Regions from separate parts of the Streptomyces sp. NPDC050416 genome, predicted to be linked through region 1. Evidence: riboswitches for the same ligand, from Rfam matches in the RefSeq annotation. Region 1 holds a riboswitch; the other holds the start of a gene.
The links. A riboswitch is a leader RNA that binds a small molecule or an ion and turns the genes downstream of it on or off. The one in region 1 is predicted to bind S-adenosylmethionine.
Positions count from the first base shown of each region.

Region 2: linked by a shared signal. The riboswitch ahead of thrC (threonine synthase) and the one ahead of ACIBL4_RS14430 (aminotransferase class V-fold PLP-dependent enzyme) in region 1 are both predicted to bind S-adenosylmethionine.

Region 1 covers NZ_JBITII010000004.1:251,834-259,715, forward strand. The annotation lists gene ACIBL4_RS14420 (cytochrome bc complex cytochrome b subunit) at 1-142, shown strand, start outside; gene trpD (anthranilate phosphoribosyltransferase) at 280-1,344, shown strand; SAM riboswitch class IV at 1,422-1,538, shown strand; gene ACIBL4_RS14430 (aminotransferase class V-fold PLP-dependent enzyme) at 1,668-3,035, shown strand; gene ACIBL4_RS14435 (glycerate kinase) at 2,990-4,198, opposite strand; gene ACIBL4_RS14440 (SLC13 family permease) at 4,211-5,626, opposite strand; gene ACIBL4_RS14445 (response regulator transcription factor) at 5,766-6,425, opposite strand; gene ACIBL4_RS14450 (ATP-binding protein) at 6,422-7,882, opposite strand, start outside; gene ACIBL4_RS14455 (small secreted hydrophilic protein) at 7,863-7,882, opposite strand, start outside.
Region 2 covers NZ_JBITII010000012.1:175,190-183,071, reverse strand. The annotation lists gene ACIBL4_RS32290 (carboxylesterase/lipase family protein) at 1-838, opposite strand, end outside; gene ACIBL4_RS32285 (NADH:flavin oxidoreductase) at 926-2,053, opposite strand; gene groL (chaperonin GroEL) at 2,237-3,859, opposite strand; gene ACIBL4_RS32275 (cold-shock protein) at 4,403-4,606, opposite strand; gene ACIBL4_RS32270 (ubiquitin-like small modifier protein 1) at 5,054-5,329, opposite strand; gene thrC (threonine synthase) at 5,440-6,726, opposite strand; SAM riboswitch class I at 6,742-6,896, opposite strand; gene ACIBL4_RS32260 (glucosyl-3-phosphoglycerate synthase) at 7,052-7,882, shown strand, end outside.

The DNA.
Region 1 (7,882 bases):
GAACGGTGTCGAGCGCAAGGTGAAGGGCTCCGAGAAGCTGCGCGCCAAGCTCAGCGAGTCCTACTACGGCGAGGGAGCCCAGATCCCGAAGCCGACCGCCGAGGAGTACCGGGAGATCACGAGCGGCCACGGCCACCACTGATCACTGCTTCGCCACGCCACTGAAGGGCCCCGTCCGGTGTTCGGACGGGGCCCTTCGCGGTGCCCCGCGGCTGGATAGGGTGGACCTCGTTGAGACTCTCGTCCCGTAGTGCGGGACGCCTGACCCTGGAGCGGCTTATGAGCGCTGTGACCCCCGCTGGAGGCGACACCGCGGCGGGCCGCTCCTGGCCCCTGCTGTTGAACGGTCTGCTGGACGGCAGGAACCTGACCGCCGACGACACCGCGTGGGCGATGGACCTGATCATGCGCGGCGAGGCGACGGACGCCCAGATCGCCGGGCTCGTGGTGGCGCTGCGGGCCAAGGGCGAGACCGTCGAGGAGATCGCCGGGTTCGTCCGCGCGATGTACGAGCACGCGAACGTGATCGAGGTGCCGGGCCCGGCCGTCGACATCGTCGGCACGGGCGGCGACGGGGCGAAGACCGTCAACATCTCCACGATGTCGGCCATCGTCATCGCCGGCACGGGCGCGAAGGTCGTCAAGCACGGCAACCGCGCGGCGTCGTCGGCGTCCGGCGCCTCGGACGTGCTGGAGAAGCTCGGCGTCAATCTGGAGCTGCCGACGCACCGGGTGGCCCAGGTCGCCGAGGAGGCCGGGATCACCTTCTGCTTCGCGGCGAAGTTCCACCCGGCGATGCGCCACGCGGGCGCGGCGCGCGGCCAGTTGGGCATCCGGACGATCTTCAACGTCCTCGGTCCGCTGACCAACCCGGCGAAGGTACGCGCCCAGGCCGTCGGTGTCGCGGATCCGCGCATGGCACCGATCGTCGCGGGCGTCTTCGCCGAGCGCGGCCACTCGTCCCTGGTCTTCCGGGGGGACGACGGCCTCGACGAACTGACCACCACCGCCACGTCCAGAGTGTGGGTCGTCCGCGACGGCAAGGTGACCGAGAAGGCCTTCGACCCGCGCGACGTGGGCCTCGAACTCGTCCCCGTGGAGGCCCTGCGCGGCGCCGACGCCTCCTACAACGCGGAGGTCGCCCGCCGTCTGCTGGACGGCGAGACGGGCCCGGTGCGCGACGCTGTCCTGCTGAACTCGGCGGCGGCTCTCGTGGCCCTCGAACCCGGCCCGGGGACGCTGGCCGAGCAGATCCGTGCCGGTATGGCGAAGGCGGCCGAATCGATCGACTCCGGGGCCGCCAAGCGGACCCTGGAGCGGTGGGTGGCGGCGAGCAACGCGTAGGGCCTTTCTGACGCCGGGTGTCCCGCGATCCGGACGCGGGTTGCGGGACCTCGATCGTTCTCGTAGGTTCCTTTCCAGGTCATGAGTGACAGTCATGAGGCCCCGGCCGACTGTCCGGCAACCCTCCGTCCGTGGCGGGGTGCCCCGGGTGAAGACCAGGCCGCAGGCAGCGAGGTCTGTGGCAAGCGCGTGACGAGGAGTCTCTCGTGAACCAGCGAATGCGATAGGGCCGCAGAGCCCCGCCTCCGCACCCCTTTTCCTTCACCCCCGCTTGAGCCATGTGCTCGCGGGCGGATTCCACCTGACTTCACGGGAGTTCCGTCATGTCTGTCTCCACCGTTGCCGCCGCCCCGTCCGTTTGTGCCCCGCTGCCCGTTCTGGGTGCGGATGTCACCGTTCCGCTCGTCACCGGTGGCGAGGTCACCTACGCCGCGCTCGACTACGCCGCCAGCGCCCCGGCGCTCCAGCGGGTCTGGGACGACGTCGCCGCCTACGTGCCGTACTACGGCAGCGTCCACCGCGGTGCCGGGTACCTGTCCCAGCTGTCGACCGACCTGTTCGAGAACGCCCGCCGGACGGTCGCGGAGTTCCTCGACTGCCGGGACGGCGACCAGGTGGTCTTCACCCGGTCCACCACCGACTCCCTCAACCTCCTGGCCGCCGCGCTCCCGGCGGGCTGCCAGGTCTTCGTCTTCGAGACCGAGCACCACGCCTCCCTGCTGCCCTGGCGCGACGCCCGCGTCACGTACCTCGACGCCCCGCGCAGCCCCCGTCAGGCCGTCGAGACTCTGGAGCGCGCCCTCGCCGGGAGGGACCCGCACGGCCCGGCCCTCGTCTGCGTCACCGGCGCCTCCAACGTCACCGGCGAGCTGTGGCCCGTACGGGAACTCGCGGCGGCCGCGCACGCGCACGGCGCCCGGATCGTGCTCGACGCCGCCCAGCTGGCCCCGCACCACCCCGTGTCCGTCGCCGACCTCGACGTCGACTGGGTCGCCTTCTCCGGGCACAAGCTGTACGCGCCCTTCGGCTCCGGCGTGCTGGCCGGGCGGGCCGACTGGCTGCGCGAGGCCGAGCCGTACCTCGCGGGCGGCGGCGCCAGCCGCAAGGTCACCCGGCTCACGGACGGGGGAGTGGACGTGGAGTGGCACGACAGCGCCGCCCGTCACGAGGCCGGATCGCCCAACGTCATCGGCGCCTACGCCGTCGCCTCCGCCTGCAAGGCACTGACGGAGGCCGGCTTCGACACGCTCGTCGCCCGCGAGCAGTACCTCGTCGCCAAGGTGCGCGAGGGGCTCGCCGACGTCCCCCAGGTGCGGTTCCTGTCCCTCTTCGGGGACGACGCCCCGCGCGTCGGTGTGCTCTCCTTCGTCGTCGAGGGCTGGAACAGCTCGCACTTCGCCGCCGCGCTCTCCGCCGAGTACGGCATCGGCGTCCGGGACGGGCTGTTCTGCGCCCACCCGCTGGTGCGCACGCTGCTCGGCAGTGACCCGCAGACGCAGGGCGAGTGCGGGTCGCCGGAGGCGGCTCCCGGCGAGAAGTCCCTCAACGCCATCCGGGTCAGCTTCGGTGCGGGTACGCCGGATGAGCACGTGGAGCGGTTCGTGCGGGCCGTGCGGGAACTCGTGACGGACGGGGCGCGGTGGAACTACCGTACGGAGGACGGGCGTTGCGTGCCGGACACCTCCGCCTGAACCGCCTCGAGGGTCAGGGGCAGCCGCGCGCCGAGGACGATCATCCGCAGGGCGCGTTCCGTGGCATCGGTGAGCAGTTCGCTCGCGCGCAGCAGTGCCTCGGCCAGCTCCATGGGGGCGGGCAGGATGCCGTGGCAGGCGTCCACGCCCGGCACCTCGTGCGCGCCCTCGCCGAGCGTGCCCGCCAGGGCCAGGACCGGGCGGCCGTGGAGCTTGGCCCGGCGGGCCACCTCGGCGGGGACCTTGCCGCGCGGCGTCTGGTGGTCCAGGGCGCCCTCGGCGGTGATCACCAGGTCGGCGCCGGCCATCCGGGCGTCCAGGTCGAGGTGGTCCAGCAGCACGTCGAAGCGGGGGAGGAGACGCGCGCCGAGGGCGGCGAGGCCGGCGCCCAGCCCGCCGGAGGCTCCGGTTCCGGGGCTGTACCGCAGGTTGGTGTCCGGGACGGCGACGTCGCGGGTGAGGACGAAGGCCCAGTTCTCCAGCCCGGCCGACAGCTGCTCGACCTGCTCGGGCGTCGCGCCCTTCTGCGGGCCGAAGACCCGGGCCACGCCCCGCTCGCCGCACAGCACGTTGAACGGGTTGCAGGCGACGAGCAGCTCCACCTCCGCCAGGCGGGGGTCCAGGCCTCTCGGGTCGATACGGTGCAGTCGCGTCAACTCCCGGCCCCCAAACGGGAGTTCCTCACCTCCCTCGTCCAGCAGCCGGGCCCCGAGCGCCTGGAGCGCGCCCGCGCCGCCGTCGGAGGTGCCCGAGTCGCCGCAGCCGACGAGGATCCGCCTCAGGCCCGCGTCGAGCGCGGAGCGGATCAGCTCGCCGACGCCGTACGTGGTGGTGGCGCCCGGGTCGCGCAGGTCGCGCGGGACGAGGGAGAGGCCCGCGACCGCCGCCATCTCCACCACCGCCGTGTCTCCGGAGCCCAGCAGGGCGAAGTGGGCGCCGACGGTCTCGCCGACCGGGCCGGTGGCGGGCACGGTGACGAGCCGGCCCCCGGTCGCGGCGGCCAGGGCGACGGCCGTGCCCTCGCCGCCGTCCACCAGCGGGACGAGGTCGAGCTCGGCGCCGGGCAGGACCCGGCGTACGCCCGCGGCGATGGCCTCGGCGGCGGCCTCGGCGGACAGGGACTCCTTGAAACCGCTGGGGGCTACGACGACACGGTTCAGCATGGGTGGGGCTCCTTAACGGGTGACGGAGACGCCGAGCAGCGGCCACACCGCGACGGCGAAGAGCAGGACGAGCGCGGCGGTCAGCGGGGCCAGGACGGCGGACAGCCGCAGCAGGTCGCGCGGGGTGTAGGTGGGGGTGCCGGGGATCTTCGCGAAGAGCGTGACCGGCTTGGCGGAGGCGGGCAGCGTGTGGCAGAAGCCGGCGGCGGCGGTGGAGGCGAGCGCGGCGGCGACCGGGTTGACGCCGACGCCGACGGAGGCGGCCACGACGAGCGGGACCAGGACGGAGGAGCGGGCGGAGCGGGACTGGAGGACCAGGTGGGCGGCCGTGCTCACCGCGATCACGACCGCCAGGAACACCACCGGGGTCCCGCCCGCCGGCAGTCCGGAGACCAGCCACGTCGCCGCTCCCGAGTCGGCGAGCGCCACGCCCATCGCCATCGTCGCCGCCATGAACAGCAGCAGCGACCAGGGGACGGTCTTCAGCGCGTCCTTCAGGCGGACGGTGCCGAGGGCGGGCGAGGCGGCGATGACGGCGCCGATCAGCGCGACCAGCGCGGGCGGCACACGGTGCAGCGGCTCGCCGCACCACAGCAGCACCACCGTGGCCATGAGCAGGGCGCAGCGCTTCTCGGCCTGGCTCCAGGGGCCGGTCACCGGCTGCTCGCTGTGCTGCTGGATCTGCTCGGGCGTGATGTGGACCGGGCCGCGGCGGTCCGCCCGCCGGGTCGTCGTCAGCAGGACCAGCTCGGCGGCCAGGTGCGAGGAGGCCACGGCCAGCGGCAGGCCCAGCAGCAGCCACTCCGTGAAGCCGATGTGCTGCCCGGTCGCCTCCCACAGCACCGACACGGTGATCAGATGCGCGCCGGCACCGATCAGGGTCGCCACCGCCGACAGCAGGATCACGGTGGGAAACAGCAGCGCCAGCATCACGACCAGTCGCTTTCGGTCGGCGAGGACCTTCGCCAGCGCGAGGAACACCGGCAGCGCGAGCGCGGCCCGGCCGGAGGTGGCGGGCACCGCGAACGCCGTCACGACCAGGGCGGCCGTCGTCAGGTGCACGAGCTGCCGTACCGTGCGCGCCCCACTGACCAGGAACACCGCGGCCCGGCCCGCGAGCCCGGTCCGGCTCACCGCGGCCGCCAGCACGAAGGCACAGATCAGCAGCCAGACCGTGGCGTCACCGAGGGTGCCGAACAGGGTGTCGCTGCTGATCACGCCGGTCACCGTGAGGGCGAGCCCGGCGCCCAGCGCGATATAGGTGTCGTCGATGGACGTCCCGATCCAGGCGCAGGTCGCGAGTACGAACACGGCGAGCGTGAAACGGGCGTCGGCACCGAGTCCCGGGAAGTTCCCGGGGGTCGCGAGCAGCAGGCAGACGGTCAGTGCCGCGCACAGAGAGGCAGTGGTTCGCAGGTTCAGGGCCACGCCGTCGAGAATCCGCCCGGGCGGTGAGTCGTCGATGAGTTCCACATGAAGGGACTTTCACCACGGTGCCTCAGGGGCGCGGGGAACTGCGCGAACAACCACGACGAACCCGCACCCGGCAGCGGTGATCGAGTGGCACTCACGGCAGCCGGTACCCCATCCCCCGTACCGTCTCCACCCGCTCCGCCCCCAGCTTCTTCCGCAGTGTCCGCACGTACACGTCCACGATGTTGGACCCCGGATCGAAGTCGTACCCCCACACATGGGACAGGATCTGCTCCCGGGAGAGCACCTGCCCGGGGTGCCGCAGGAACAGTTCCAGCAGCACGAACTCACGGGCCGTCAGGTCGACCGTCCGCTCCCCGGACCGGGCACGCCGCGTACGCAGATCGAGGCTCAGGGAGCCCGACCTGAGGACCGTCACCTCCGGAGCCCGCGCAGCCGTCCGCAGCCTCAGCCGCACCCGGGCCAGCAGCTCCTCGAAGCGGAACGGCTTGGTCATCCAGTCGTCGGCGCCGCCCTCCAGGCCCGCCACCGTGTCCCGCACGGAGTCCCGCGCGGTCAGCACGATCACCGGCACCGTCACCCGCGCCTCGCGCAGCTCGCGCAGGATCGTGAAGCCGTCCCGGCCGGGCAGCCCGATGTCCAGGACGACGAGGTCGAAGCCGCCGGTCAGGGCGTACTCGTAGCCCGCGTCGCCGTCGGTGACGACGGTCGTGGTGAAGCCGTTGGAGCGCAGGCCCTTCTCCACGAAGGAGGCGATGCGCTCCTCGTCCTCGACGATGAGGATGCGGTTCACGTGGGGTTCCCTTCCGGTGCCCGGGGGGCGTGCAGAACGAGGGCGAAGGTGGCGCCGCCACCGGGAGTGCCGCGGAGCCGTACGTGCCCCCGGTGGCCCTCGGCGATCGCCTTGACGATGGACAGTCCGAGCCCGGCGCCGGAGCCCCGGGCACCGCGGCGGGCCGTGCCGCGCCGGAAGCGCTCGAAGATCACCTCGGTGTCCTGGGGCTGCACCCCGGGCCCTGAGTCGGCGACGTAGAGCTCCAGGTGCGGGCCGTCGGTGCGGGAGCCGATGCGGATGGTCTGGCCGGACGTGGTGTGCTGCACGGCGTTCTGCGCGAGCTGCACCATGGCCTGGGTGATCCGCTGCGGATCCAGCTCGGCCTCCAGGTCGGCGACCTCGGCGAGCCGCCAGTCGCGTTCGCCGAGCGTGCGGGCCTTGACGTAGACGTCGGCGGTGAGTTCGGCGACCTGGACCGGCTCGGGGGAGACGAAGTCGGGGCGTTCGGCCTTGGCGAGCAGCAGCAGGTCCTCGACGATGCGGCTCATCCGGTCCAGCTCGTCGGTCACCAGCCGGACGGTCTCCTCGCGCTCGGCCGGGTCGTCGCCCATCAGTTCCAGATGGCCGCGCACGATGGTGATGGGCGTGCGCAGTTCGTGCCCCGCGTCGTCGACGAACTCGCGCTGGGCGGCGAACGCCCGCTCCAGCCGGTCGAGCATGCCGTTGAACGTCTCGGCGAGAGCCGCTATGTCGTCGTTGCCGTGCACCGGGATCCGCCGGGTGAGGTCCTGCTCGGTGAGCTGCGCCGCCGCGGTGCGCACCACCCGCACGGGCTTGAGGATCCGCCCGGCGACCGCCCAGGCGATGCCGACGGTCAGCAGCAGGGCGACCCCGGAGATGACGAGCAGCGTGCGGAACATGCTGTTCACGCGGGCCTGCTCGCGCTGGGGATGGAAGGCGACGACGAACGCGGCGTCCGGCTCCCGGCCCTGCTGGGCCACGGTGACCTTGGCCCACCGGATCTCGCCCTGCGGCCGGTGCAGCACACCGGAGGACGCGGGCGAGTCGAAGACGGCGCGCTTGGCGCCTGGGTCCTCGTGCAGGGGCAGGGAGACGGGCAGGTCGTGCCGCTGGCGGATCTGCCGGGGAGTGCCGTCCGCCTCCCGGACCAGGCCGATCAGCTCCTCGTCCGCGTCGGGGTTCTGCCGTTCCAGGAACACCGTCAGCAGCCGGTCAGCGTCGGTGAACGGTCGGCCCGTCCGCGGATCCCCGCCCCGCTCCTCGAAGTTGGCGAACTCGCCGGTCTCCTGGGTGAGCAGGCGGTTGATCCGGCTGTCGACGTCGCGCAGCAGGAACGAGCGGGTGGTCATGGCGACGGAGGCGAGCGCGACCGCCATCACGAGCAGCAGCCACAGCAGGATGCGGACCCGGGCGGAGACGCGCCGGCGGCCGGGGTCAGTTGTCAGAGCCGGCGC
Region 2 (7,882 bases), on a different contig from region 1:
CGGTGTACCCGGCCATCTTGGCGCTCAGCGACTCGCCCGCGGCGGTCAGTTCGCGCGGGGCGATGGCCGCCAGGTCGGCGACCGTGGGGCGCAGCCCCACCTCGGCGGCGAGAGCGGCGCCGATGTCACGGGCCAGCGCGTCCGAGAAGAACGTCCCCGGCACGCTCTGCGCGATCGCCCGCCGGAACAGGCCCGCCGCCCCCGGCATGGCGAGCAGCGAGGCGATCGAACCCGCGCCCGCCGACTCGCCGAAGACCGTGACCTGGCCGGGGTCGCCGCCGAACGCCTCGATGTTGTCCCGGACCCACTCCAGCGCGGCCACCTGGTCGAGCAGGCCGCGGTTGGCGGGAGCGCCCTCGATAAACGCGAAACCCTCCATGCCCACGCGGTAGTTGAGCGACACGACCACCACGTCGCCGTCGGCCGCGATGCGCCGGGCGTCGTAGCCGGGGCTGCCGGCGTGGCCGAGCTTGTAGGCGCCGCCGTAGATCCACACCATCACCGGGCGGCGGCCGCCCGGGTCGGGTTCGGGGGTCCAGACGTTGACGGTGAGCCACTCGTCGCCCTCGGGCACGTCGATCAGCCCCGGGCCGCCGAGGTTGCCGAGGTCCTGCGGGGGCGGCGGGCCGAAGGCGTACGTGTCCCGTACGCCGTCCCAGGCATGGGCGGGCCGCGGTGCCATGAAACGGGCCTCGCCCACGGGGGGCGCGGCGAAGGGGATGCCGCGGTAGACGGCCAGGCCCTCCTCCCTGCGGCCGCGTACCGCACCGGCGGTGGTGCGCACCACCGGTGCGGGCCGGGGGGCGTCGGTCGCCGGGCGGGGCTCCGTCGTCGTCATCTGGATCTCCTCACGAGTGCCGGTGAACAGGCGCTCAGTCAGCGTCCTTGACTGACGCAAGGAGATCCAGAGGCACAGGCTCCGGGCTCAGCTGAGCGTCTTCAGCGCCGCCGGGTCGTACGGCGCCAGCTCCTCGAAGCGGCCGGACAGGACCTTCCGCGCCCACTCCGGGTCCTGGAGCAGGGCACGGCCGACGGCGACCATGTCGAACTCGTCGCGCTCGAAGCGGTCCAGGAGGTTGTCGAGGTCGCCGATCTCGGCGCCCTCGCCCTGGAAGGCCTTGATGAAGTCGCCGTTCAGACCGACCGAGCCGACGGTGATGGCGGGCTTGCCGGTGAGCTTCTTGGTCCAGCCGGCCAGGTTGAGGTCCGAGTCGTCGAACTCGGGCACCCAGTAGCGGCGGGTGGAGGCGTGGAAGACGTCCACCCCGGCCGCGGCGAGCGGGGTCAGGATGGCCTCCAGCTCCTCGGGCGTCTCGGCGAGGCGGGCGTCGTAGGCGTCCTGCTTCCACTGCGAGTAGCGGAAGATGACGGGGAAGTCGGCCGAGACGGTCTCGCGGACGGCCGCGACGATCTCCGCCGAGAACCTGGCACGGGCGACCGGGTCGCCACCATAGGCGTCGGTGCGGCGGTTGGTGCCCTCCCAGAAGAACTGGTCGAGCAGGTAGCCGTGGGCGCCGTGGATCTCCACGCCGTCGAAGCCGATGCGCTCGGCGGCGGCCGCGGCCTCGGCGAACGCGCCGATGACGGCGTCGATGTCGGCCTGGGTCATGGCCTTGCCGGTGGGCTCGGTCGCGCCGATGCGCAGACCGGAGGGGCCGACGGCCGGAGCGTCCGCGACCGGCGGCTCGCCCTGGTTGCGGACCATGCCGATGTGCCACAGCTGCGGCACGATCGTGCCGCCCGCGGCGTGCACCGCCTCGGCGACCTTCGCCCAGCCCGCGAGCTGCTCCTCGCCGTGGAACCGCGGCACGCGGTCGCTCTGCCCTGCCGACTCGTGGCCGACGTAGGTGCCCTCGGTGACGATCAGGCCGACTCCGGCGGCGGCGCGGCGGGAGTAGTACGAGACGACGTCGTCGCCGGGGACGCCGCCCGGGGAGAACATGCGGGTCATCGGCGCCATCGCGATCCGGTTCGGGACGGTCAGGCCGCCCAGCGATACGGGCCGGGACAGGATTTCGGCGGCGCGGGAGGCGGCGGAGGCGTCGACGGTCACGTGGGGTGCTCCTCTTCGGATACCGGACAGTATGTGCATACGCATGCGACGTACGCTTCAACCACCCGCCCCGCCCACGCCATCCCGCCCGCGCTGTGACCCCGGACACGCCGGAGGGCGGCACTCCCTGTCTGACGAACAGGAAGTGCCGCCCTCGGCAAGGACGTTGATCGACCAGGTCGATCAGAAGTCCATGTCACCGCCCGGCATGCCGCCGCCGGCGGGCGCGGCGGCCTTCTCCGGCTTGTCGGCGATGACGGCCTCGGTGGTGAGGAACAGCGCGGCGATGGAGGCGGCGTTCTGCAGCGCGGAACGGGTCACCTTCGCCGGGTCGATGATGCCCTCGGCGATCATGTCGACGTACTCACCGGTCGCGGCGTTCAGACCGTGGCCGACGGGCAGGTTGCGCACCTTCTCGACGATGACGCCGCCCTCGAGACCACCGTTGACGGCGATCTGCTTGAGCGGGGCCTCCAGCGCCAGCTTCACGGCGTTGGCGCCGGTCAGCTCGTCACCCTCGAGCTCCAGCTTCTCGAAGACCGAGGAGGCCTGCAGCAGGGCCACGCCACCACCGGCGACGATGCCCTCCTCGACGGCCGCCTTGGCGTTGCGCACGGCGTCCTCGATGCGGTGCTTGCGCTCCTTGAGCTCCACCTCGGTGGCGGCACCGGCCTTGATGACGGCCACGCCGCCGGCCAGCTTCGCCAGGCGCTCCTGCAGCTTCTCGCGGTCGTAGTCCGAGTCGCTGTTCTCGATCTCGGCGCGGATCTGGTTGACCCGGCCCTGGACCTGCTCGGCGGAGCCGGCACCGTCGACGATGGTGGTCTCGTCCTTGGTGATGACGACCTTGCGGGCCTTGCCCAGGAGGTCGATCGTGGCGTTCTCCAGCTTGAGGCCGACCTCCTCGGAGATCACCTCGCCGCCGGTGAGGATGCCGATGTCCTGCAGCATCGCCTTGCGGCGGTCGCCGAAGCCCGGGGCCTTGACGGCGACGGACTTGAAGGTGCCGCGGATCTTGTTGACGACCAGGGTCGACAGGGCCTCGCCCTCGACGTCCTCGGCGATGATCAGCAGCGGCTTGCCGGACTGCATGACCTTCTCGAGGAGCGGCAGCAGGTCCTTGACGTTGCTGATCTTCGAGTTGGCGATCAGGATGTACGGGTCGTCGAGGACGGCCTCCATACGCTCCATGTCGGTGGCGAAGTACGCCGAGATGTAGCCCTTGTCGAAGCGCATACCCTCGGTGAGCTCCAGCTCCAGACCGAAGGTCTGGGACTCCTCGACGGTGATGACGCCTTCCTTGCCGACCTTGTCCATGGCCTCGGCGATGAGCTCGCCGATCTGGGTGTCGGCGGCGGAGATGGAGGCCGTGGAGGCGATCTGCTCCTTGGTCTCGACGTCCTTCGCCTGCTCCAGCAGGGCGGCGGAGACGGCCTCGACGGCGCGCTCGATGCCGCGCTTGAGGGCCATCGGGTTGGCACCGGCGGCTACGTTGCGCAGGCCTTCCTTGACCAGGGCCTGGGCGAGAACGGTCGCGGTGGTCGTACCGTCACCGGCGACGTCGTCCGTCTTCTTGGCGACTTCCTTGACCAGCTCGGCGCCGATCTTCTCGTACGGGTCCTCGAGTTCGATCTCCTTGGCGATGGACACACCATCGTTGGTGATCGTGGGGGCGCCCCACTTCTTCTCGAGGACGACGTTGCGGCCCTTGGGGCCGAGCGTCACCTTGACGGCGTCCGCGAGCTGGTTCATGCCGCGCTCGAGGCCGCGCCGCGCCTCCTCGTCGAACGCGATGATCTTGGCCATGTGAAGTGGTCCCTCCAGGACTGGGGGTGATTACTTCGGACCGCGCCCGCGCCCGCGACGGACGGCTCGCCGGCCTCGTGGTTCCTTCCCACCCAGCCTGCGGGCCTCACCGACCCGGTCCTTACGTTGTCACTCTCACCTTCAGAGTGCTAACGCAATGATTAGCACTCGGGCATGGCGAGTGCAAGCGACTCCCACGGTTCGAGCGGGCGCTCAGCCTCCGGCGAACAGAGCGCATCCGGCTCGGCCCGCAGGCCACGGGAGCGCCGCGGCGGACCGGGCGAGCAGAGAAATGCCTGACCCCCGGCCCGCGACGGCGAGACGCGACCGACGACGCGAGCGAGTCCGGAGGGAGAACCCCCGCGCCCGGCACCGGGCGGGCGCCGAGGCGCGTTCGGGCGCGGCGGTTTCGACGAGCGGTCGCCCGGCGATCCCGTCACCCCGGGCGCCGGCCCCCGAGCAGGCAGGCCGAAGGGCCCGCACCCCGTGGGGTGCGGGCCCTTCAGAGAAGACCGGTCGCTTGCGCTTGGTCGTGGTGCGCGTTCAGGCAGAGACGCGAACCATGTCGGCCTGCGGTCCCTTCTGGCCCTGCGAGATCTCGAACTCGACCCGCTGGCCCTCCTCCAGGGTGCGGTAGCCGTCCATCTGGATCGCGCTGTAGTGGACGAAAACATCCGCACCACCGTCGACCGCGATGAAGCCGTACCCCTTCTCCGCGTTGAACCACTTGACGGTGCCCTGAGCCATGCCTAACTCCCCTATTACTGGCCCTTGCACAGATCCACACTTCGCGGACCCGGGTCAGACCTCACCCCCCACGGTTGGGGGCGTGCGCCGGAACGCGTCGACCGCGGCTGAATGTATCTGTCCAACTGCCGTCTGCAACAGGTCAATCGGACGAGAATTCTGGACGCGCAGGATCCGGAATGTGGGGAGAATTCGCCAGACTTCAGGGCAAGTCGGGCCACACAAAAGGAACAAAAGCCGCGAAAGACGCACACACTTTGGCTACATCTTGTCGGGCGCGCGGCAGGAATTAAGGGCTCCCGATCAGGAGATCGGCGGTGCGTTCCCCAACTGTACCGCGCTCAATCACACAGAATTGCCCCCTCCGTTTCTCTTACGGAGGGGGCAATTCGATGAACTCTCAGTGACCGCCGTTACCGAAGGTAATAATCAAGCCGGTCGACCGGTTCAGCCACCCGCGACGGCGGGAATGATCGACACCCCGGCACCGTCCGGCGTCGCCGTCTCCAGCCCCTGCTCGAACCGCACGTCGTCGTCGTTGACGTACACGTTGACGAACCGGCGCAGCTTGCCCTGGTCGTCCAGCACCCGGGCGGCGATCCCGGTGTGGTTCTTCTCGAGATCGGCGATGACCTCGCCGAGGGTCGCCCCCTCGGCGGCGACCTCGGCCTGCCCGCCGGTGTAGGTACGCAGGATGGTGGGGATACGAACGGTGACGCTCATGACTTCAAAACCTCCGGTTGGGTAGCGAGCCTAGGGGCGCGGGGCTGTATCGATGCGCGGCTCCGCCGCGTGGGCGCGACCAGCCCCCACCGGCCCGCAGCAGACAACGATCAGACGAGCCCAGCCTCACGGAACGAATCCAGGTTGGGACGAATGGTCGCGGTAAGCCCGGTCCCGGCCACCGCATCCAGCGTCTTCAGACCATCCCCCGTGTTCAGCACCACGGTCGTCTTCGACGGGTCGAGCACCCCGTTCTCGATCAGCTTCTTCGCCACACCCACGGTCACACCACCGGCGGTCTCCGCGAAGATGCCCTCGGTCCGGGCGAGAATCTTGATCGCGTCAACGACCTGCTCGTCGTTGACGTCCTCCACCGCACCGCCCGTCCGCCGCGCAATATCCAGCACGTACGGCCCGTCCGCCGGGTTGCCGATCGCCAGCGACTTGGCGATGGTGTCCGGCTTCTGGGGGCGGACGACGTCGTGGCCGGCCTTGTACGCCGTCGACACCGGAGAGCAGCCCTCGGCCTGCGCGCCGAAGATCTTGTACGGCTTGTCCTCGACCAGCCCGAGCTTGATCAGCTCCTGCAGGCCCTTGTCGATCTTCGTGAGCTGCGAGCCGGAGGCGATCGGCACCACGATCTGGTCCGGCAGCTGCCAGCCGAGCTGCTCGCAGATCTCGTACGCCAGGGTCTTGGAGCCCTCCGCGTAGTACGGCCGCAGGTTGACGTTGACGAAGCCCCAGCCCTCGCCGGCCGGGTCGCCGATCAGCTCGGAGCAGAAGCGGTTCACGTCGTCGTAGTTGCCCTGGATGCCGACGAGCTCGCCGCCGTAGATCGCGGCCATGACGACCTTGCCCTGCTCCAGGTCGTGCGGGATGAACACGCAGGAGCGGAAGCCGGCGCGGGCCGCCGCGGCGCCGACGGCGCCGGCGAGGTTGCCGGTGGAGGAGCAGGACAGCGTGGTGAAGCCGAAGGCGCGGGCGGCCTCCAGGGCCTGGGCGACGACCCGGTCCTTGAAGGAGTGCGTCGGGTTGCCGGAGTCGTCCTTGATGAAGAGCTTGCCCGCCTCGACGCCCAGCTCGCGCGCGAGGTTGTCGGCCTTGACGAGCTGGGTCCAGCCCGGGTTGATGTTCGGCTTGGTCGCCACGTCGGCCGGGACCGGCAGCAGCGGGGCGTAGCGCCAGATGTTCGCGGGTCCCGCTTCGATCCGCTTGCGGAGTTCCTCGGTGCCGTAGGCCGAGAAGTCGTAGGCGATCTCCAGCGGGCCGAAACACTCCTCGCACGCGAAGACCGGACCGAGGGGTACGCGGTGACCGCACTCGCGGCAGCTCAGGGCGGCGGCGGGGCCGAGGTCTACGGTGGAGTCGGTGGTGCTTGCAACAGTCTGCACAGCCATGTGAGGCGAGGCCCTTCCTCATCTTCCTCACGACGCATCTCGCCGTGAGACGGATTTGGCACCTTCCCGAGCCGGAGCCTCGCGGAGCGGTCGACAGTGACCTACGAGTATCGGCTGGAGGGTTGCCGGGGCTTCATCGGGCCGTATCCCTCTGCCCCTCTGGATGAGCTGTATTCGGTTGTAAACAACGGACGACCCCGGACATGCGATGGTCATCCGCGTTGTTCAAGACTGTAACCGACGACCAGGACAGTTGAGATAGTCGTCCGAACCGCGAGATGGGTCACAGTCCGTCCCGCCGAGAGTACGCAGAGGAGCCGCCACGGTGCTGGAAGAAGTCGAGCGCTGGCTGAGCACCCGGTCCTGGTCAGCGACCGATCGTCCGCTCCACCAGATCCTGGCCGCCAAGCAGCGCACAGGCCAGACGGTGAGTGTGGTGCTGCCCGCGCTCAACGAGGAGGAGACGGTCGGTGACATCGCCGCGATCATCCGTCACGACCTGATGCGGCAGGTCCCGCTCGTCGACGAGCTGGTCGTCGTCGACTCGGGGTCGACCGACCGCACGTCGGAGGTGGCCGCCGCCGCGGGCGCGACGGTGGTGCACCGCGACGAGATCATCCCGCGGATCCCCGCCGTTCCGGGCAAGGGCGAGGTGCTGTGGCGCTCGCTGCTCGTCACGCGCGGGGACATCGTCTGCTTCATCGACGCGGACCTGAGGGACTTCTCGTCCGACTTCGTCTCCGGGATCGTGGGCCCGCTGCTCACCGACCCGGACGTCGCCCTGGTGAAGGGCATGTACGACCGTCCCCTCGGCGGGGCGGCCGGGCAGGGCGGCCGGGTCACGGAGCTGATGGCCCGCCCGCTGCTCAACATGCACTGGCCGCAGCTGGCCGGGTTCGTGCAGCCGCTCGGCGGCGAGTACGCGGCCCGCCGCTCGCTGCTGGAGCAGCTGCCCTTCCCCGTCGGGTACGGCGTCGAGCTGGGCATGCTGGTCGACGCGCTGCACCTGGTGGGCCTGGACGCCCTCGCCCAGGTGGACGTCGGGGTGCGCAAGCACCGGCACCAGGACGGGCAGGCGCTGGGCCGGATGGCCGCCGCGATCTACCGCACGGCCCAGCTGCGGCTGGCCCGCGGGCATCTGATCCGGCCGTCCCTG